Regions from separate parts of the Pseudoxanthomonas sp. YR558 genome, predicted to be linked through region 1. Evidence: predicted binding sites of a transcription regulator. Region 1 holds the regulator's gene; each other region holds the start of a gene.
The links. The regulator FliA, encoded in region 1, starts transcription of late flagellar genes. The targets are predictions, from matches to a motif close to TAAAGTTTNNCNNNCNNNGGCCGATAA.
Positions count from the first base shown of each region.

Region 2: BM365_RS15925 (GGDEF domain-containing protein) is a predicted target of FliA. The motif match lies at 3,231-3,257, and genes of this name have one in related genera.
Region 3: BM365_RS14675 (GGDEF domain-containing protein) is a predicted target of FliA. The motif match lies at 2,850-2,876, and genes of this name have one in related genera.

Region 1 is NZ_FPCI01000001.1:146,607-152,374, reverse strand. It holds gene flhF (flagellar biosynthesis GTPase FlhF) at 1-409, shown strand, start outside; partial or broken gene BM365_RS00650 (MinD/ParA family protein) at 465-1,277, shown strand; gene BM365_RS00645 (RNA polymerase sigma factor FliA) at 1,274-2,026, shown strand; gene cheY (chemotaxis response regulator CheY) at 2,144-2,524, shown strand; gene BM365_RS00635 (protein phosphatase CheZ) at 2,524-3,135, shown strand; gene BM365_RS18230 (hypothetical protein) at 3,171-3,305, shown strand; gene BM365_RS00630 (chemotaxis protein CheA) at 3,333-5,078, shown strand; gene BM365_RS00625 (flagellar motor protein) at 5,280-5,768, shown strand, end outside.
Region 2 is NZ_FPCI01000002.1:926,568-932,335, reverse strand. It holds gene glnD ([protein-PII] uridylyltransferase) at 1-176, opposite strand, end outside; gene map (type I methionyl aminopeptidase) at 221-997, opposite strand; gene rpsB (30S ribosomal protein S2) at 1,315-2,118, shown strand; gene tsf (translation elongation factor Ts) at 2,247-3,125, shown strand; gene BM365_RS15925 (GGDEF domain-containing protein) at 3,334-4,827, shown strand; gene BM365_RS15920 (tetratricopeptide repeat-containing sulfotransferase family protein) at 4,878-5,768, opposite strand, start outside.
Region 3 is NZ_FPCI01000002.1:667,884-673,651, forward strand. It holds gene ruvX (Holliday junction resolvase RuvX) at 1-249, shown strand, start outside; gene BM365_RS14670 (aspartate carbamoyltransferase catalytic subunit) at 270-1,214, shown strand; gene BM365_RS14675 (GGDEF domain-containing protein) at 1,233-2,792, opposite strand; gene BM365_RS14680 (hypothetical protein) at 2,933-3,208, opposite strand; gene BM365_RS14685 (carboxylesterase family protein) at 3,211-4,014, opposite strand; gene BM365_RS14690 (DUF1294 domain-containing protein) at 4,064-4,675, opposite strand; gene mgtE (magnesium transporter) at 4,685-5,768, opposite strand, start outside.

The DNA.
Region 1 (5,768 bases):
GGAACGCCTGCGCGACTACAAGCTGGTGCTGATCGACACCGCCGGCCTGGGCCAGCGCGACCGCAACCTGGTCGGCCAGCTCAACTGGCTGCGCGCTTCCGGCCAAGTGCAGACCCTGCTCTGCCTGCCGGCCAACTCCCATTTCTCCGACCTGGACGAAGTCGTCCGCCGCTTCAGCACCGTGCAGCCGCAAGGCGTGGTGCTGACCAAGCTCGACGAAACCGGTCGCCTGGGCTCCGCGCTGTCGGTGGTCGTGGACCACCAGCTGCCGATGGCCTGGGTGACCGACGGCCAGCGCGTGCCCGACGACCTCCACCGCGCCAACAGCGCCCACCTCGTGCTGCGGCTGGACCAGCTGCGCCGCGAAGCCGACGAACCCTGCTCGACCGAGGCCACCCATGTCGCCTGACCACCTGCTGCAGACCAATCCGCGCAGCACCCCGCCGATCCCGTCCGCGTTCCATCCGGTGCGCGTCATCGCCATCACCGGCGGCAAGGGCGGCGTGGGCAAGACCAACGTCTCCGTGAACCTGGCGATCTCGCTGGCCGAGATGGGCAAGCGTACGCTGCTAATGGACGCCGACCTGGGCCTGGCCAACGTGGACGTGCTGCTCGGCCTGTCGCCGAAGTTCACCCTGGCCGATCTCGTCGCCGGCCGCTGCCAGCTCGAGGATGTGCTGCTGGAAGGGCCTGAAGGCCTGATGGTGGTGCCGGCTTCGTCGGGTTTCCGCCACATGGCCGAACTGACGCCGGCCGAACACGTCGGCCTGGTCAACGTGTTCTCCGAACTGCAGCGCGCCCTCGACGTCATGGTGGTCGACACCGCCGCCGGCATCACCGACAGCGTGCTGACCTTCTGCCAGGCCGCGCAGGACACCGTCGTGGTCGTCTGCGACGAACCGGCGTCGATCACCGACGCCTACGCGCTGATCAAGGTGCTGGCGCGCGAACGCGGCCTGGACCGCGTGCACGTCATCGCCAACATGGTCCGCGACCCCAACGAGGGCCGGAAGCTGTACGAGAAGCTGGCCCGCGTCTGCGAGCGCTTCCTCGGCGACGTCGCCCTGCATTACCTGGGCGCCGTGCCGCAGGACGACTGGCTGCGCCGCGCCGTGCAGCGCCAGCAGGCCGTCGTGAAGGCGTACCCGGGCAGCCCATCCGCCCGCGCCATCACCGACATCGCCCGCGTCGCCGCCCGCTGGCAGCCGCCGCAAGGCGCCCGCGGCAACGTGGAGTTCTTCGTCGAACGCCTGATCCAGCGCGGGGTGGCCGCATGAACACCGCCGCCGCCCAGTACCGCGCCGTCCAGCGCAGTGCCGCCACCGACTGCGTCACCCAGCATGCCGACCTCGTGCGCCGCATCGCCCATCACCTGGCGGCACGCCTGCCGGCCAGCGTGGAGATCGACGACCTGATCCAGGCCGGCATGATCGGCCTGATCGAAGCCTCGCGCAGCTACGACGCCGAACAGGGCGCATCGTTCGAAACCTATGCCTCGATCCGCATCCGCGGCTCGATGATCGACGAGATCCGCCGTGGCGATTGGGTGCCTCGCTCGGTGCATCGCCGTGCGCGCCAGGCCGCCGCTACCGTGCGCGAGATCGAACAGCGCACCGGACGCGCCGCCATCGCCACCGAAGTCGCCTCGGCGATGGAGATGCCGCTGCCGGAATACCTGCGCCTGATGGAAGACGCCGCGCGCGGCCAGGTGCTGAGCCTGGAATCGCATATCGACGACCACGGCGAGCCGAACACCGCGCGTACCGGCGGCCCGTCGCCGCAGCAGAACCTGGAGCGCAGCGAATTCCGCCAGCAGTTGGTCAAGGCCATCGGCCACCTGCCGGAGCGCGAACAGCTCGTCCTCTCGATGTACTACGAGAAGGAACTCAACCTGAAGGAAATCGGCGCGGTGCTCGGCGTCAGCGAGTCGCGGGTCTGCCAAATCCACGGCCAGGCCATGGTCCGCCTGCGCGGCCGCCTGCAGGTCTTCGAGAAGGCCGACGCCGGCCTGGAAACCGACGACTGAAGAATCCCCGCGGCCTGCCGATAAAGCTCCGGTAGGCCGCCGCGTGCAGCCCCTGCCCTGCCCTCGCCCCTGACCGGGCACGCTTTACTGGAGTTCGATGTGACCGCCAACAAGAACATGCGCATCCTGATCGTGGACGACTTCTCCACCATGCGCCGCATCATCAAGAACCTGCTCAACGACCTCGGCTATACCAACACGGCCGAGGCCGAAGACGGCAACAGCGCGCTGACCGCGCTGTCGCAGGGCAGCTTCGAATTCGTGGTCACCGACTGGAACATGCCCGGCATGACCGGCATCGAGCTGCTGAAGGCGATCCGCGCCGACGATCGCTTCAAGACGCTGCCCGTGCTGATGGTCACCGCCGAAGCCAAGCGCGAGCAGATCATCGAAGCCGCGCAGAACGGCGTGAATGGCTACATCATCAAACCGTTCACCGCGCAGACGCTGGAAGAGAAGCTCGGCAAGATCTTCGAACGCCTGGGAGCGGCCGCCTGATGAATGCCGTCGCCGACGTCACTGGTGCGCGCGCCGCGCTGGTGGAACGGCTGCAGCACGCGCTCGATGCCCTCGAACAGGGCGACGAAGCCGGCTGGCGCCGCGAACTGGACACCATCGCCGCCTGGCGTACGCAGCCGATGATGCAGGGCTTGGGTCGCCTCGCCCGCGAACTGGCGCAGACCCTGGGCGAACTGCCCCCGACCGACGCCGGTGAGCTGGACGACGCCTGCTCGCGCCTGGACCACGTGGTCGAGATGACCGAACAGGCCAGCCACAAGACGCTGGACCTGGCCGAACAGTGCCGCGGCTACGCCACCCAGCTGAAGGGCACCGCCTTGTCGGCCGAACAGGCTGCGCTGGTGGACAGCATCGGCAAGGGCCTGTCGGAAATGGCGCTCGCGCAGAGCTACCAGGACCTCACCGGCCAGATCATCCGCCGTGTCGCCGGCATCGTCCGCCGGGTGCACGAGGGCTTCGGTGCACTCGGCCTGCCGCCGCCGGAGAAGAAAGAGACTTCAGAACTCGCCGGTCCGGCCGTTGCTGGTCTTGACCGCAACGCGTTCTCGCAGGACGACGCCGACGACCTGCTCTCCGGCCTGGGCCTGTAGCCCACCGTCGGGCGCTGCGGAACCGGAGACCTGCCATGCGCCACCGTTCCGTCCATCGTCATCCGCTCCTCCTGCTGTTCGTCGGGCTGCTGCTGGCCTGCGACGTGATCGCCCGGCGCCTGACCGCGCGCCGCGCCGCGTCGCCTCGCCTGGTCCACCCCGCCCGCTGATCGACCGCTTCCGGTAACCGCCCGTCCATGTCCGCCGTCACGCCCGAAATCGCCGCCGACTTCCTGATCGAAGCGCAGGAAATCCTCGATCGCCTGGGCGAACAGCTGGTCACCCTGGAACAGGACCCGTCCGACAGCGAACAATTGAATGCCGTGTTCCGCGGCTTCCACACGCTCAAGGGCGGCGCCGGCTTCCTCGGCATCCAGGCCATGGTCAACCTCTGCCACGCGGCGGAAGAAACCCTCGGCCTGGTCCGCGCGGGCCAGGCCGCGCTGGAGCCGCATCATTTCGACGCCGCGCAGCAGTCGCTGGATTATCTGCAGCAGATGCTGGACGCAATCGGCGCCGGCGAAGAACCGCCGCACGCGCCGCAGGCGTTGATCGACCAGTTCGACGTGCACGGCAGCGCACCGGCGCCCGCCGCTGCCGCCGCGATGTCGACCGCGCCGGCCGCTGGCGATCTGATCAGCGACGACGAATTCGAAGCGTTGCTCGACCAGTTGCACGGCGATGCCGCGCCCACCCAGGTCGCCGCCGCAGCGCCTACACCGACACCGCGCCCCGCACCGGCCGCGCCCAAGCCCGCACCGGCCGCCAAGCCGGCGGCGAAGGCCGGCGGCGAAGCGGAACAGACTATCCGCGTGGACACCAAGCGGCTGGACGCCATCGTCAACCTGGTCGGCGAACTGGTGCTCTCACGCAATCGTCTGAAGACCCTGCGCGCCCGCATCCGCGATGAGGAACTCGACCGCGCGGTCAGCAGCCTCGATATCGCCACGGCGCGCCTGCAGAACGCGGTGATGCGCACGCGCATGCAGCCGGTCGGCAAGGTGTTCTCGCGCTTCCCCAAGGTGGCGCGCGACGTCGCCCGCCAACTGCAGAAGGAAGTCGACCTGGAACTGGTCGGCGCCGACACCGAACTCGATCGCAACCTGGTCGAAGCCTTGGCCGATCCGCTGGTGCACCTGGTGCGCAACGCCATCGACCACGGCATCGAAGTGCCGTCGCTGCGCGATGCCAGCGGCAAGCCGCGCCAGGGCCACGTGCGCCTGTCGGCGCAGCAGGAAGGCGATTTCGTCACCATCGAGATCCGCGACGACGGCGCCGGCATCGATCCCGAACGCCTGCGCGTCAAGGCGCTGGAGAAGGGGCTGATCGATCCCGAGGCCGCCGCGCGCCTGTCGCACGACGAATGCCTCCAGCTGATCTTCCTGCCCGGCTTCTCGACCAAGGCCGAGGTCACCGACATTTCCGGCCGCGGCGTGGGCATGGACGTGGTGCAGTCGCGCATCCGCGAACTCAGCGGCCAGATCACCATCCATTCCGACGTGGGCCGCGGCAGTCGCTTCGTCATCCGCGTGCCGTTGACGCTGGCGATCCTGCCCACGCTGCTGGTGCAGGCCGGCGAGCCGGTCTACGCCCTGCCGCTGGCACGCGTCATGGAAGTGCTGCACGCGCCCGCCGCCAGCCTGCGCTGGTTCGACGGTCGTGCCGTGCTCGATCGCCAATCGCACACACTGCCGCTGGTCGACCTGCGCGACTGGCTGCAGGTGGAACCCACCGCCGCACCGCTGCTCACCATCGTGGTGTTGCAGATGGGCGACCAGCGCTTCGGCCTGGTCGTCGACCAGGTGCGCGGCCGCGAGGAAGTGGTCATCAAGCCGCTGCCGCGCGCCGTGCGCGGCCTGCCCGGCTACGCCGGCGCCACCCTGATCGGCGACGGCCGCATGGCCCTGATCCTGGACGTGGACGGCCTGCGCGCGACGGCATAGCGCGGCAGGCTGTTGTGGGAGCGACGTAAGTCGCGATGACCGCCAGGCGCGGTGCGGGCGAATCTCGATGTCTGAAGGAAAGAGCTCGCGACTTACGTCGCTCCCACAAGAGAGATTCGGGTGTGACCCCGGTCGCGACTTGCATCGCTCCCACCCCCGCGCCAGCTCAAGTCCACCTGAATTGGGCCGATAGATCGTTACATGGACATCTTCAGCCTCATCGGACTCCTGCTCGCGCTGGTCGCGCTGGTCGGTGGCAGCATCCTGAAGGGTGCGGGCCTATCGTCGCTGTGGTCGTCGGCCGCGTTCGTCATCGTGATCCTCGGCACCCTCGCCGCGATCCTGGTGCACACGCCGCCGCCGGTGTTCAAGCGCGCTGTCGCCATCGTGCGCTGGGTGATCCGCCCGCCGGGCAACGACGGTGAGGCGCTGATCGCCGAGATCGTCGACTGGAGCAACATCGCCCGCAAGCAGGGGCTGCTGGGCCTGGAGCCGCTGGTCAACCAGCAGGACGATCCCTTCCTGAAGAAGGGCCTGCAGATGCTGGTGGACGGCGTGGAGCCGGAGTCGATCCGGCACATGATGGAGATCGACCTCAACGGCCAGGAGCACCAGGACCTCGCCGCCGCGAAGGTGTTCGAAGCCATGGGCATCTACGCGCCCACGCTGGGCATCATCGGCGCCGTGTTC
Region 2 (5,768 bases), on a different contig from region 1:
ATACAGCGCAACCACGCGTCTTTCAGAAGATGGTCGACCGCGCGCGCGCGCAAGGCCAAGATGCGGTCCATGCCGTCATCCTGGTCGAAACGCTTGTCCAGGCGGGCATCGGTGTGACCCAGCGAGATACGGGCCGCGGCCGACCAGGCCGCGTCATCGGCGACATCCGGGCCGATGTCCGGAAGCCGCGTCGCATGTCCGTTCGCGGCTACCGGGACGCTCACAGGTCGTTGTCGTCGCCCGGCACGCGGGTCAGGATTTCGACGCCATCCTCGGTGACCGCCACCGTGTGCTCCCACTGCGCCGAAAGCTTGCGGTCCTTGGTCACCACGGTCCAACCATCGGGCAGTACCTTGGTATGGCGGGCGCCCTCGTTGATCATCGGCTCGATGGTGAAGGTCATACCCGGCTTCAGGACCACGCCTTCGCCCGAGCGGCCGTAATGCAGCACCTGCGGTTCGTCGTGGTAGACCTTGCCGATGCCGTGGCCGCAGTACTCACGCACCACGCTGAAGCGTTCGCCCTCCGCGTACTGCTGGATCGCGTAACCCACGTCGCCCAGGGTGGCGCCCGGCTTCACCGCACGGATGCCGCGGAACATGGCCTCGCGGGTGACGTCCACCAGGCGCTTCGCCATCACGGACGGGGTGCCGACGACGTACATGCGGCTGGTGTCGCCGTGCCAACCGTCCTTGATGACGGTGACATCGATGTTGAGGATGTCGCCGTCCTTGAGGACCTTCCCTTCGCTGGGGATACCGTGGCAGATGACGTTGTTGACCGAGGTGCAGACGGTGGCCGGGAAGCCCTTGTAGCCCACGTTCGCCGGGATCGCCTTCTGCACGTTGACGATGTGATCGTGGCAGATGCGGTCGAGTTCGGCGGTGGTCACGCCCGGCTTCACGTGCGGGGCGACCACCTGGAGCACCTCGGCGGCCAGCCGGCCGGCGATGCGCATCTGGGCGAGGTCTTCGGGGGTTTTCAGCTGGATGGCCATTGGCCGATTATCCCCCATTTGGCCCGCCAGCTGAACGCCCCGGGACTTCCGCCCCCTCCGCGGCCCGCCCTCGGTTTGCGGCCAGCCGCCGATGACGGCTATAATCCCGCGGCTTCGCGCCCGGGCACGCCCGGCCGGACCGCCCACGTCGGGCGTCACCGACGAATCCACACCTGTCGCCACCGCCCGTGCCGGGGTGCCCTTCACCAGAAGGGTTCGGTCACGGAAGCGACAGGGAGGCCCAACCCCGGAACCCTGCCCTCGCGGGCACCGCCTTCCTTTTGCCTGGCGGCGGGTTCCTTATCAGGAGTAGAGCAATGCCCCAAGTCACCATGCGCCAGATGCTGGAAGCCGGCGTCCATTTCGGCCACCAGACCCGCTACTGGAACCCCAAGATGGCGCCGTACATCTTCGGTGCCCGCGGCAAGATCCACATCATCAACCTCGAGAAGACCGTTCCGCTGTTCAACGACGCGATGAACTTCCTCTCGGGCGTTGCCCAGAAGCGCGGCACCGTGCTGTTCCTGGGCACCAAGCGCAGCGCGCGCGAAGCCGTGAAGGAAGAGGCCGTGCGTTGTGGCATGCCGTACATGACCCAGCGTTGGCTGGGCGGCACGCTGACCAACTTCGCCACCGTGAAGAAGTCGGTCGCCCGCCTGAAGGAACTGGAATCCGCCGAAACCGACGGCACCTTCGAGAAGCTGGTCAAGCACGAAGTGCTGGGCCTGCGCCGCGAGCGCGACAAGCTGGAAGCCTCGCTGGGCGGCATCAAGGACATGAACCGTCTGCCGGACGCGCTGTTCGTCATCGACATCGGCCATGAAGACATCGCCATCAAGGAAGCCAAGAAGCTCGGCATCCCGGTGATCGCGGTGGTCGACTCCAACTACGACCCGGCCCTGGTCGACTACGCCATCCCCGGCAACGACGACGCCATCCGCGCCGTGCAGCTGTACGCCCGTGCCGCCGCCGACGCCGTGTTGGAAGGCAAGGCCGCGTCGCCGAACGCCGCGACCGTCCGCGAGGAAGAGTTCGCTGAAGGCGGCGACGACAAGGGTGCCCGTCGCGCCCCGGCCAAGAAGGCCGCCGGCAAGAAGTCCGACGAAGCCGCTGCCGAGTAATCCGGCTGCAACGCCGCCGCGCCATGCTGCGCGGCGGCTTTCCTCCCGTCCGGCGCGATTCGCGCCGACCGGGATACGACAGGACGGCATCCGTACCGTCCACCGAATTCGCTAACCGAGGTAATCCCGTGGAAATCACCGCTTCCCTGGTCAAGGAACTGCGCGAGCGCACCGGCGCCGGCATGATGGAGTGCAAGAAGGCACTCACCGAGAACAAGGCCGACATCGACGCCGCCGCCGAGTGGCTGCGCAAGTCCGGCCTGGCCAAGGCCGACAAGAAGGCCGACCGCGTCACCGCCGAAGGCCGCATCGCCGTGGCCCAGGACGGCGGCAAGGCCGTGCTGGTCGAGATCAACTCCGAGACCGACTTCGTCGCCAAGGACAGCAACTTCATCGCCTTCACGGACGCGATCGCGCAGGCTGCGCTGACGTCCGGCGCCGCCGATGCCGATGCGCTGAAGAGCGCCAAGCTGGCCTCCGGCGAGACGGTGGAAGAAGCCCGCGCCGCAGCCATCGCCAAGCTGGGCGAGAACATGCAGATCCGTCGTCTGGTCGCCATCGACAGCACCAACAGCGTCGCGGCCTACGTGCACGGCGGCAAGATCGGCGTGCTGGTCGAGGTCAAGGGTGGCGACGCCGACCTGGCCCGCGGCCTGGCGATGCACATCGCCGCGATGAACCCCCCGCACAACAAGGCCTCCGACGTGCCGGCCGAGTTCGTGGCGAAGGAAAAGGAAATCGAGCTGGCCAAGATGTCCGACAAGGACAAGGCCAAGCCGGCCGACATCCTGGAGAAGATCATCTCCGGCAAGATCAACAAGATCGTCAACGAAGTCACCCTGTACGGCCAGCCGTACGTGCTGGACAGCGACAAGTCGGTCGAGCAGGTGGTCAAGGCCGCCGGCGCCGACGTGATCGGCTTCCAGCGCCTGGTGGTCGGCGAAGGCATCGAGAAGGTGGTGGAAGATTACGCCGCCGAAGTGATGAAGCAGGCCGGCCTGGCGTAAGCCATCGCCAAACCTGTCGCATGCAAGAAAGCCGCGGGGAACCGCGGCTTTTTTGTTTTCCGAGAACGTCTCCCCTGATGGCCGCGACCGTTCGTCGCGCGTCGCTAAAGTTTGTCCTTCCTGCGCCGAAACTGGTTACAAAGGTGACACTTCGTCACGCTTTGCTGGCATGCTGCCGGCAACTCCTTTCAACGCAGTGCGCACCCGGATGCGTCCCGAACTCGAAGCCCAGCTCCTGAATTGCCGCAACCTGCCTAGCCCGCCGGGTGTGGCATTGCGCATCATCGAGCTCGCGCAGGACCCCGAGGTCGTGATGGCGACCGCGGCCGACGCGATCGGTCTGGATGCTGCGCTGAGCGCCCGCATGCTGCGCATCGCGAACTCGCCGCTGTACGCAAGCCGTCGTCGCGTGGAGAACCTGTCGCAGGCGCTGACGGTGCTCGGCCTCAACGCGACGCTGACGCTCGCACTCGGTTTCTCGCTGGCGCGTTGTGGTAGCGGCAGCCATCCGTTGGCGCAAGCGCGCGTCTGGCGCCGCAGCGTGATCGCCGCACTGGCCAGCCGTCTGCTCGGCCAACATGCGGGCATCCGCAAAGCCGAAGAGCTCATGCTGGCCGGCCTGCTGCAGGACATCGGCATGCTGGCCTTGCTTGAAGTGCTGGGCGAGGATTACGCACGCCTGGTGGAGAACGCCGAGGACAACGCGGCGCTGATCGCCGCCGAGCGCGACTTGCTAGGATGCGACCACGCCACCGTCGGCGGCTGGTTGGCGCGCCAATGGAATCTGCCAGCGCTGTTGCGTGAGGCGATCATCGAGAGCGAGCACCCCGCCTCCGATACCGGCTTCAACGCCTGCGTCGCGGTATCGGGCCACATCGCCGACATCTGGCTGGCGGCCGACGACGCCGCGCGCACCGAAGCCGCGCATCGCGACGCGGCGTTGCACGCGGCCACCCGCCTCGGGTTGGATTACGCCGCGTTCCTCGCCCTGACCGAAGAGATGGTGGCCGCCCTGCCCGAGGTCTGCGCGATGTTCGATGTGCCGCCCGCGCCGCCCGCGCGCATCCAGGCGCTCTTGGACCAGGCGCGAGAACTGCTGGTGGTGCGCAACCTGCGCGAGATCCAGGAAGCCGCGCGGGCACGGAAGGAAGCCGACGAACACGAAGACCGCGCGCGCCGTCTCGCCGAGGAAGTGCGCCGCGACCCGTTGACGGGCGCCTACAACCGCAGTCAATTGGAAGAAGTGCTGGAGAAGGAGTTCGAGGCCGCCACGCGCCACGGCTGGCCGCTATCGATCGCCTTCATCGACCTCGATGATTTCAAGCAGGTGAACGACCGCTGGGGCCACCTGGTCGGCGACGAAGTCCTGCGCAACTTCGCCAAGGTGCTGATGCGGCGGGTGCGCAGCAGCGACATCGTCGCCCGTTACGGCGGCGAGGAATTCCTGGTGGTGCTCCCGGGCATCGGAGAGGAGGCTGCGGCCCTGGTCGTGCGCCGCATTCTGTCGGAGGTCTCCGGCTCGGCCATGGCCGAAGTCAGCGGCCAGCCGCTACACGTGACCTTCTCGGCCGGATTGGCCACGCAGGGCACGCTGGAACAGTTCCGCCACGTCGACGACCTACTGCGCGCGGCCGACGAAGCGCTTTACGGCGCCAAGCGCGAAGGGCGCAATCGCGTCTCGGTGGGTGCGGTCGGCCCCTGAGGCGCCTGCATCGGGCCACCCGACCACGCTTCAGGCGATCCGACGATCGCTCACCCCCTGCCGAGCCGTTCCCGCAACGGCATGAGGTGCCGTTCGTAAGCGCGCCATTTCGGGGTCTCCTGCACCTGGATGCGATCGCGCACCTGCACGGCGCTGGCCGTGACGATGCCGCGCGTCCGCGACTGCATGCCCAGCATTCCGGGCTCGAACGCAACGCCGATGAAATCGCAGACCCGCCGGACCACCTGCTCGGGGTCGCGCGTGAGCTCCGCGTAGTCCACGTCCAAGATCCTTCCTGGATAACGTACATGCCAGTGGGCCATCAGCTCGCGGTAGTGCAGGTAGAAGTCGGCAAGCTCGAGCTGGTCGTAGCTGTAGGGGTTTGCGTCGGAGAACAGTTCCCGCAGGTTCGAGAAGCAGGTTTCCATGGGATCGCGGACCATGTGCAGGATCTTTGCCTGCGGCAAGGCTTCGCAGATGAATCCCGCGTTGAGGAAGTTCGAGGGCAGCTTGTCGGTGAAGTAGCGTTCGCCCGACAGCCGCCACGCGATGCCCTCCAGATAGCGCCTCCCCACTGAGGACAGGTCGACGGCCGCTGCGCGTTCGACAATATCCGGATCGATCACGCCGGCGCAATGATGATCGGTGGCATGGCGCATCGCGCTGGTGAAATCGTAGAGCTCACCCAGACCTCGTACCTCGGAATGCCCGTCGAGCAGCTGCTCGAGCAACGTGGTGCCGGAACGATGCATGCCCACGATGAAGACGGGCGTGGCATGGACCTGCGACGACTCTTCAACCGGGAAAATACCGGGCTCGAACCGCAGCAACCGCTCGAACACCTCCCGCGACCGCGCCGCGTCGTAGCGCAGCGACGAGCGCTTGCTGGCACAGCCTTCCCGAAGGGCGTTCCATGCCTCGTCGTGCCGGCCAAGATCGTC
Region 3 (5,768 bases), on a different contig from region 1:
GATGGCGGCGACCAGCCGATCCGCAAGCGCGCCCATGCCTTCGCGCGCGAACTGCGCGTGCGCTACAACCTGCCGGTGGTGCTGGTGGACGAGCGCACCAGTTCCGTCGAAGCCTCGCAACGTTTCGCGCAGGACCGTGCCGAAGGCCGCAAGCGCCGCCGCGATGCCGCGGCGCTGGATGCCGTCGCCGCGGCCGTCATCATCGAACGCTGGCTGGCCGCGCCGCACGACGCGACCCAGCTGACCTGACTTCCCTCACACGACGCCCCATGACCCCACAACTCGATTCGGATGGACGCCTGCGGCACCTGCTGACCCTGGAAGGGTTGCCCCGCGAAACCCTGTGCCGGTTGATCGACCGCGCCGGCCAGATCCGCGATGCGGCGCTCGGGCGCACGCCGCGACGTACGGTGCTCGACGGCACCACGGTCTGCACGCTGTTCTTCGAACCGTCCACCCGCACCCGCAGCTCGTTCCACATCGCCGCGCAGCGGCTGGGCGCGGACGTGCTGAACTTCGACGCGTCCACCTCGTCCACACGCAAGGGCGAAACCGCGCGCGACACGCTGCGCAACCTGGAAGCGATGGGCGTGCGCGGCTTCATCGTCCGCCACGCGGATGACGGCGCGGTCGCCGCGCTGGCCGCCGAGGCGGGCGAGGGCACGGCACTGATCAACGCCGGCGACGGACGCAGCGCGCATCCCACCCAGGGCTTGCTGGACGTGCTGACGCTGCGCCAGGCGAAGGGGCCGGACTTCTCGAAAATGAAGGTGCTGATCGTCGGCGACGTGAAGCACTCGCGGGTGGCGCGCTCGGACCTGCACGCATTGCGCACGCTGGGCGCGGGCGAGATCCGCGTGTGCGGCCCGCAGTCGCTGCTGCCGGACGACGGCACGCTGGCCGGCTGCGAGGTCGGCCAGGATTTCGACGCCATGCTCGACGGCGTGGACGCGGTGATGATGCTGCGCCTGCAACGCGAGCGCATGGAGGAAGGGCTGGTGGCCTCGCTGGAGGATTACCACCGCGACTACGGCCTCGACGCCACCCGCCTGACCCGCGCGGCGAAGGATGCGGTGGTGCTGCATCCCGGCCCGATCAACCGCGGCGTGGAGATCACCGACGAAGTCGCCGACGGTCCGCAATCGCTGGTGCTGCGCCAGGTGAGCAACGGCGTGGCCGTGCGCATGGCAGTGCTGGAGACGCTGCTGGGCTGAGGCACCGTCGCGCCGAGGTCATTCCTCGGCGGCGACGATGCGGTCCTTGCCGGCCTGCTTGGCCTGGTACATGGCGCGGTCGGCGCGCGCGAGCAGTTCGTCCTGCGATTCGCCCGGCCGCCAGCGCGCGACGCCGGCGCTGAAGGTCACCATCACGCCGCGCCCATCGTGGATCAGCGGCTTGTGGGCCAGCCGGCCGCGCAGGCGTTCCAGCGTGCCGGTGGCTTCCAGGAAACTGGTATCGGGCAGCAGCAGCACGAATTCTTCGCCGCCGAAGCGCGCGATCGCATCGCTCGCGCGCAGCGTGGCGCGCGCCATCACCACCACGTGGCACAGCGCGGCGTCGCCGCCGAGGTGGCCGTGCGCGGCGTTGATGTGGCGGAAGTCGTCCAGGTCCAGCATCGCCAGGCTCAGGGTCTGGCCGCTGCGCAGGGCGCGGACGGATTCGCGCTTGAACAGTTCGTCGAAGCCGCGGCGGTTCAATGCATCCGTCAGCTGGTCGACGCGGACCAGTTCGGAGACCGATTGCAGTTCCACTTCCAGGTCGGCGACGCGTTGTTCGGCGGCTTCCACCTCGCGGCGTGCCTCGATCAGGCTGTCGCGCGCACGCAGCGCCTGCGCCTGCACGTCGGCCGTGTCCTGCAGGATGTCTTCCATGCGCTTGCCGAGTTCGGCGATGCTGCGGCTCTCGCGGATGGCCTGCGCGTGGAAGGTGATGCGGTCGTGGTACTCGCCGGTGCTGCTGGCCATGCCGTCGAGGCGTTCGACGAAGGTGACCATCATGTCCTTCATCGAGGCTTTCGACTCGGCCAGCCCCTGCTTCAGCAGGCCCTGCTTGTAGATCACCTCGCGCAGGCCGGCGCGGGTCTGCTCCAGCGAGGTGCGGTCGAGCGGACCGGCCAGCAGCTGGCGCACCGCGCCGATCTGGTCCTGCAGCCAGCTGCCGTCCTCGATCAGTTCGCCGACGTTCTCCAGCAGCAGGTCGAACAGGCTGCGCATCAGTTCCTGCGCGTCGTTGACTTCGTGCGTACGCAGGCCGACCTGCAGGCAGAGTTCCTTCAGGTCCGCGCCGAGCGGGTCCAGCGCCTGCGCCGGTTGCCATTGGCGGACGCGGTCGGCCAGGGCATGCGCCTGCGGCAGCAGGGCGGCGTCGTCGCGCAGCAGGTGCTCGATGCCGCCCGCGAGCAACTGGTGCAGCAGGTCGCGCAATTGCTCGGCTTCGCCGGACAACGGCTCGTCCAGGATCGTGCGGATGTACTTGTCGATGAGCTGGCGCATCGCGCGGCCATAGCGTGGCCAATCGCCGTCGGCATGCGCGGACTGCAGGCGTTCGCCCATGCCCTGCAGTTCGCCCGGCAGGCCGGCGACGCCGTACGCGAAGGCGGAGAGCAGGGCGGCGGGTTCTTCCGCATGGGCGAACAGGGCCTGCAACTGCGCGCTGCTGATCGCAGGTCGCGAACGGGCCGTGCCCGTCGTGGTGAGCTCGTGCGATGAGGATTCGGTGGCCTCGCGACGGCGCGACCAAAACCGGCGGAGGCCGCCAGAAATTCCGGAGTTGTCGTCGGCTGCGTCAGCCATCGGAAGTCGCTCGCACGGCCATGGGCGGATGCCCGTCAGCCACCAGGGGATGCCGGGTTATCGGCCGGGATCGGCGGCGGTTGAGGGTGCGATGGCGTCCGGGGCCCGCGGCGTCGGCGAAGCGTGACCGGGGCCGCGGCTCAGTCGGCGGGCGGGAAGCGGGCCAGGGCTTCTTCGATGATGGCCAACTGGCCGGCGGCTTCCGCATTGCCGGCCGCGGCGGCCTGCCGCACCTGGGCCAGATCGGGGTGGCTGACGATCAGCAGCAGGTTGCCGCAGGTGGGGCACGCGTAGTCGGTGACGGCGTCGTGCAGCTCCATCGCCATGCCGCGGCTATCGCCTTCCCAGCCGCAGGGGCAGGCCAGCGGGCGTTCGCGCCAGCCGTCGGCGAAATAGTCTTCGACCAGTTCCGCCATGCTCAGCGGCCCCGGCGCTGGGCGAACAGCCAGTCCCACATCGGGGCGTAGGCGTAGGTCGCATCCCAGCTGTTGTGGTTGGCGTCGGGGAACTCGGTGTAGCGCGCGTCGCGCGCGCCGACGGCCTTCAGCGCGGCATCCATGCGGCGCGACTGCGAGGGCGGCACCACGTCGTCCTTGCCGCCGTGGAAGATCCACACCGGCACGTCCTTCAGGCGCTGCGCGGTGGCGGCGAACGGGTCGGCCGCGTTGCCCACCGTGCGCGCGCGCAGGCCGGGCCGCGCGTCGGTCCAGTCCACGGTGACGCCGCCGCAGATCGGCACCAGGGCGGCGAAGCGGGTGGGCTGCTGGAGTGCGAGTTCCCAGGTGCCATAGCCGCCCATCGACATGCCGGTGAGATAGACGCGCGCCGGGTCGCCCTTGAACTCGCGCATCGCCGCCTCGAGTGTGGCGAAGGCGATCGGGCCCGCGTCTTCGGTCCATTCGGTGTCGTCCGGCGCCTGCGGGAATACCACCAGCCCCGGGAAGTCCGCCGCGTGCTGGCGCAGGTACGGCCCGAGCCCCGCCATCGTCTGCTTCACGCCGTCGCTGCCGCGCTCGCCGGAGCCGTTGAGGAAGAGCACGGTGGGCACCGCCCCCGAACGGAAGCGCGAGGCGGGCACGAAGACCTGGTAGCGGTAGGTCTTGCCGTTCAACGCGACTTCGCGCGAGACGAACTCGCCGGTGGTCGAGGTGGGGACGGTCTGGCAGGCGCTCATCAGGACCAGCAGCAGGGACGCGAGGGCGAAGCGGAAGGGAAGGCGCATGAAGGCAGGCATCCGGGGGCGACGATGCGCGCAGGATACCCCGTCGTGTTCACGCGCGCGTCCACACCCAGGCGGCCACGGCAACGCCGTGCAGCACCACCATGAGCCAGAACACGACGCGGTAACCGGGCTTGCGCGACTTGTGCCGCAGCAGCTGTTGCGCGACCCATGCGCCGGGCCAGCCGCCGGCGAGTTCGAGCAGATGCAGCGTGGACTCCGGCGTGCGCCATCGCCCCGTCTGCGCCGCATGCTTGTCCAGCGCGTAGACGACGAAGGTGATGGCCGACATCCCGAGCGCCACGAACACCGCTTCGAACGGAAGCCTGTCGCCGCGGATCGCCCAGCCGATGAAGAGCGCGTACAGCACCACCGCTGTCGCACCGACGAGGGGGGAAGCGGGGCGGGGCGTAGCGGCGGCGCGTGCGGCGGGCTTGGCATGGCGCGCGACCGGAACCGTCCGGCGTACCGCCTGTGCGCGCCATTTGCCGTCGGGCTGGCGCTGCGCGGTGAACTTCACCAACTCGCCGACCTCGGGACGACGACCGTCGAGCCGGTAGTCGCGGACGTGGAAGAACACGCGCGCGGGCTCGCCATCGAGCGGGGCGACGAAACCGAAGCCACGGTCGTCGTTCCATTCGCTGACCTTGCCGAGTCGCTCCATGCGCAGGCCTCAGTGCAGCAGGATCAACGTCGCCAGGCCGAGGAAGCAGAAGAAGCCCATCACGTCGGTCACGGCGGTGACGACGACGGTGCCGGCGACGGCGGGGTCGATGTTCATCCGCTTGAGCAGCAGCGGCAGCAGTACGCCAGCGGTGGCGGCGGCGCAGAAGTTGAGTACGAGTGCCATCGCGATCACCAGCGACAGCAACGGGCTGCGGAACCAGACGAAGGCGATCACGCCGACGATGCTGCCGATCAGCACGCCGTTGATCAACGCCACGCGGATTTCCTTCCACAGCAGGATGCGCGCGTTGCTCGCGCCCACCTGGCCCAGCGCGAGGCCGCGCACCATCAGCGTCAGCACCTGCACCGCGGCGTTGCCGCCGATGCCGGCGACGATGGGCATCAGCACGGCGAGCGCGACGATCTTCTCCAGCGTCATCTCGAACTGGCCGATCACGCTGGCGGCCATGAACGCGGTAAACAGGTTGATGCCCAGCCACACCACGCGGCCGCGCACGGCGCGCTTGACCGGCGAGAACAGGTCCTCGTCCTCGTCCAGGCCGGCGGCGCCCAGCGCCTGGTGCTCGGCCTGTTCACGGATGATGTCGACCACGTCGTCGATGGTGATGCGGCCGAGCAGGATGTTGTTGTCGTCCACGACCGGCGCCGACACCCAGTCATGGTCGGAGAACTGGCGCGCCACTTCCTGCGCGCTCTCGCCCACGTCGATGGCCGGCTGCTCGTCGTCGATCAGCCGGTTGATGGGCGTGGTGTCCTCGTGCGTCACGAGCGCGGCCAGGGGCACGCGGCCCAGATACTGGTGGCGGCGGCTGACCACGTACAGGTGGTCGGTGTGGTCCGGCAGTTCGCCGCGCAGGCGCAGGTAGCGCAGCACCACGTCGACGTTGACGTCGGCGCGCACGGTGACCACGTCCGGGTTCATCAGGCGGCCAGCGGTGTCCTCCGCGTACGACAGCACCTGTTCCAGGCGCTCGCGGTTCTCGCGGTCCATCGACTTGAGGACTTCGTCGATGACGGTGTCGGGCAGGTCCTCGACCAGGTCCGCGAGATCGTCGATGTCGAGGTCCTCG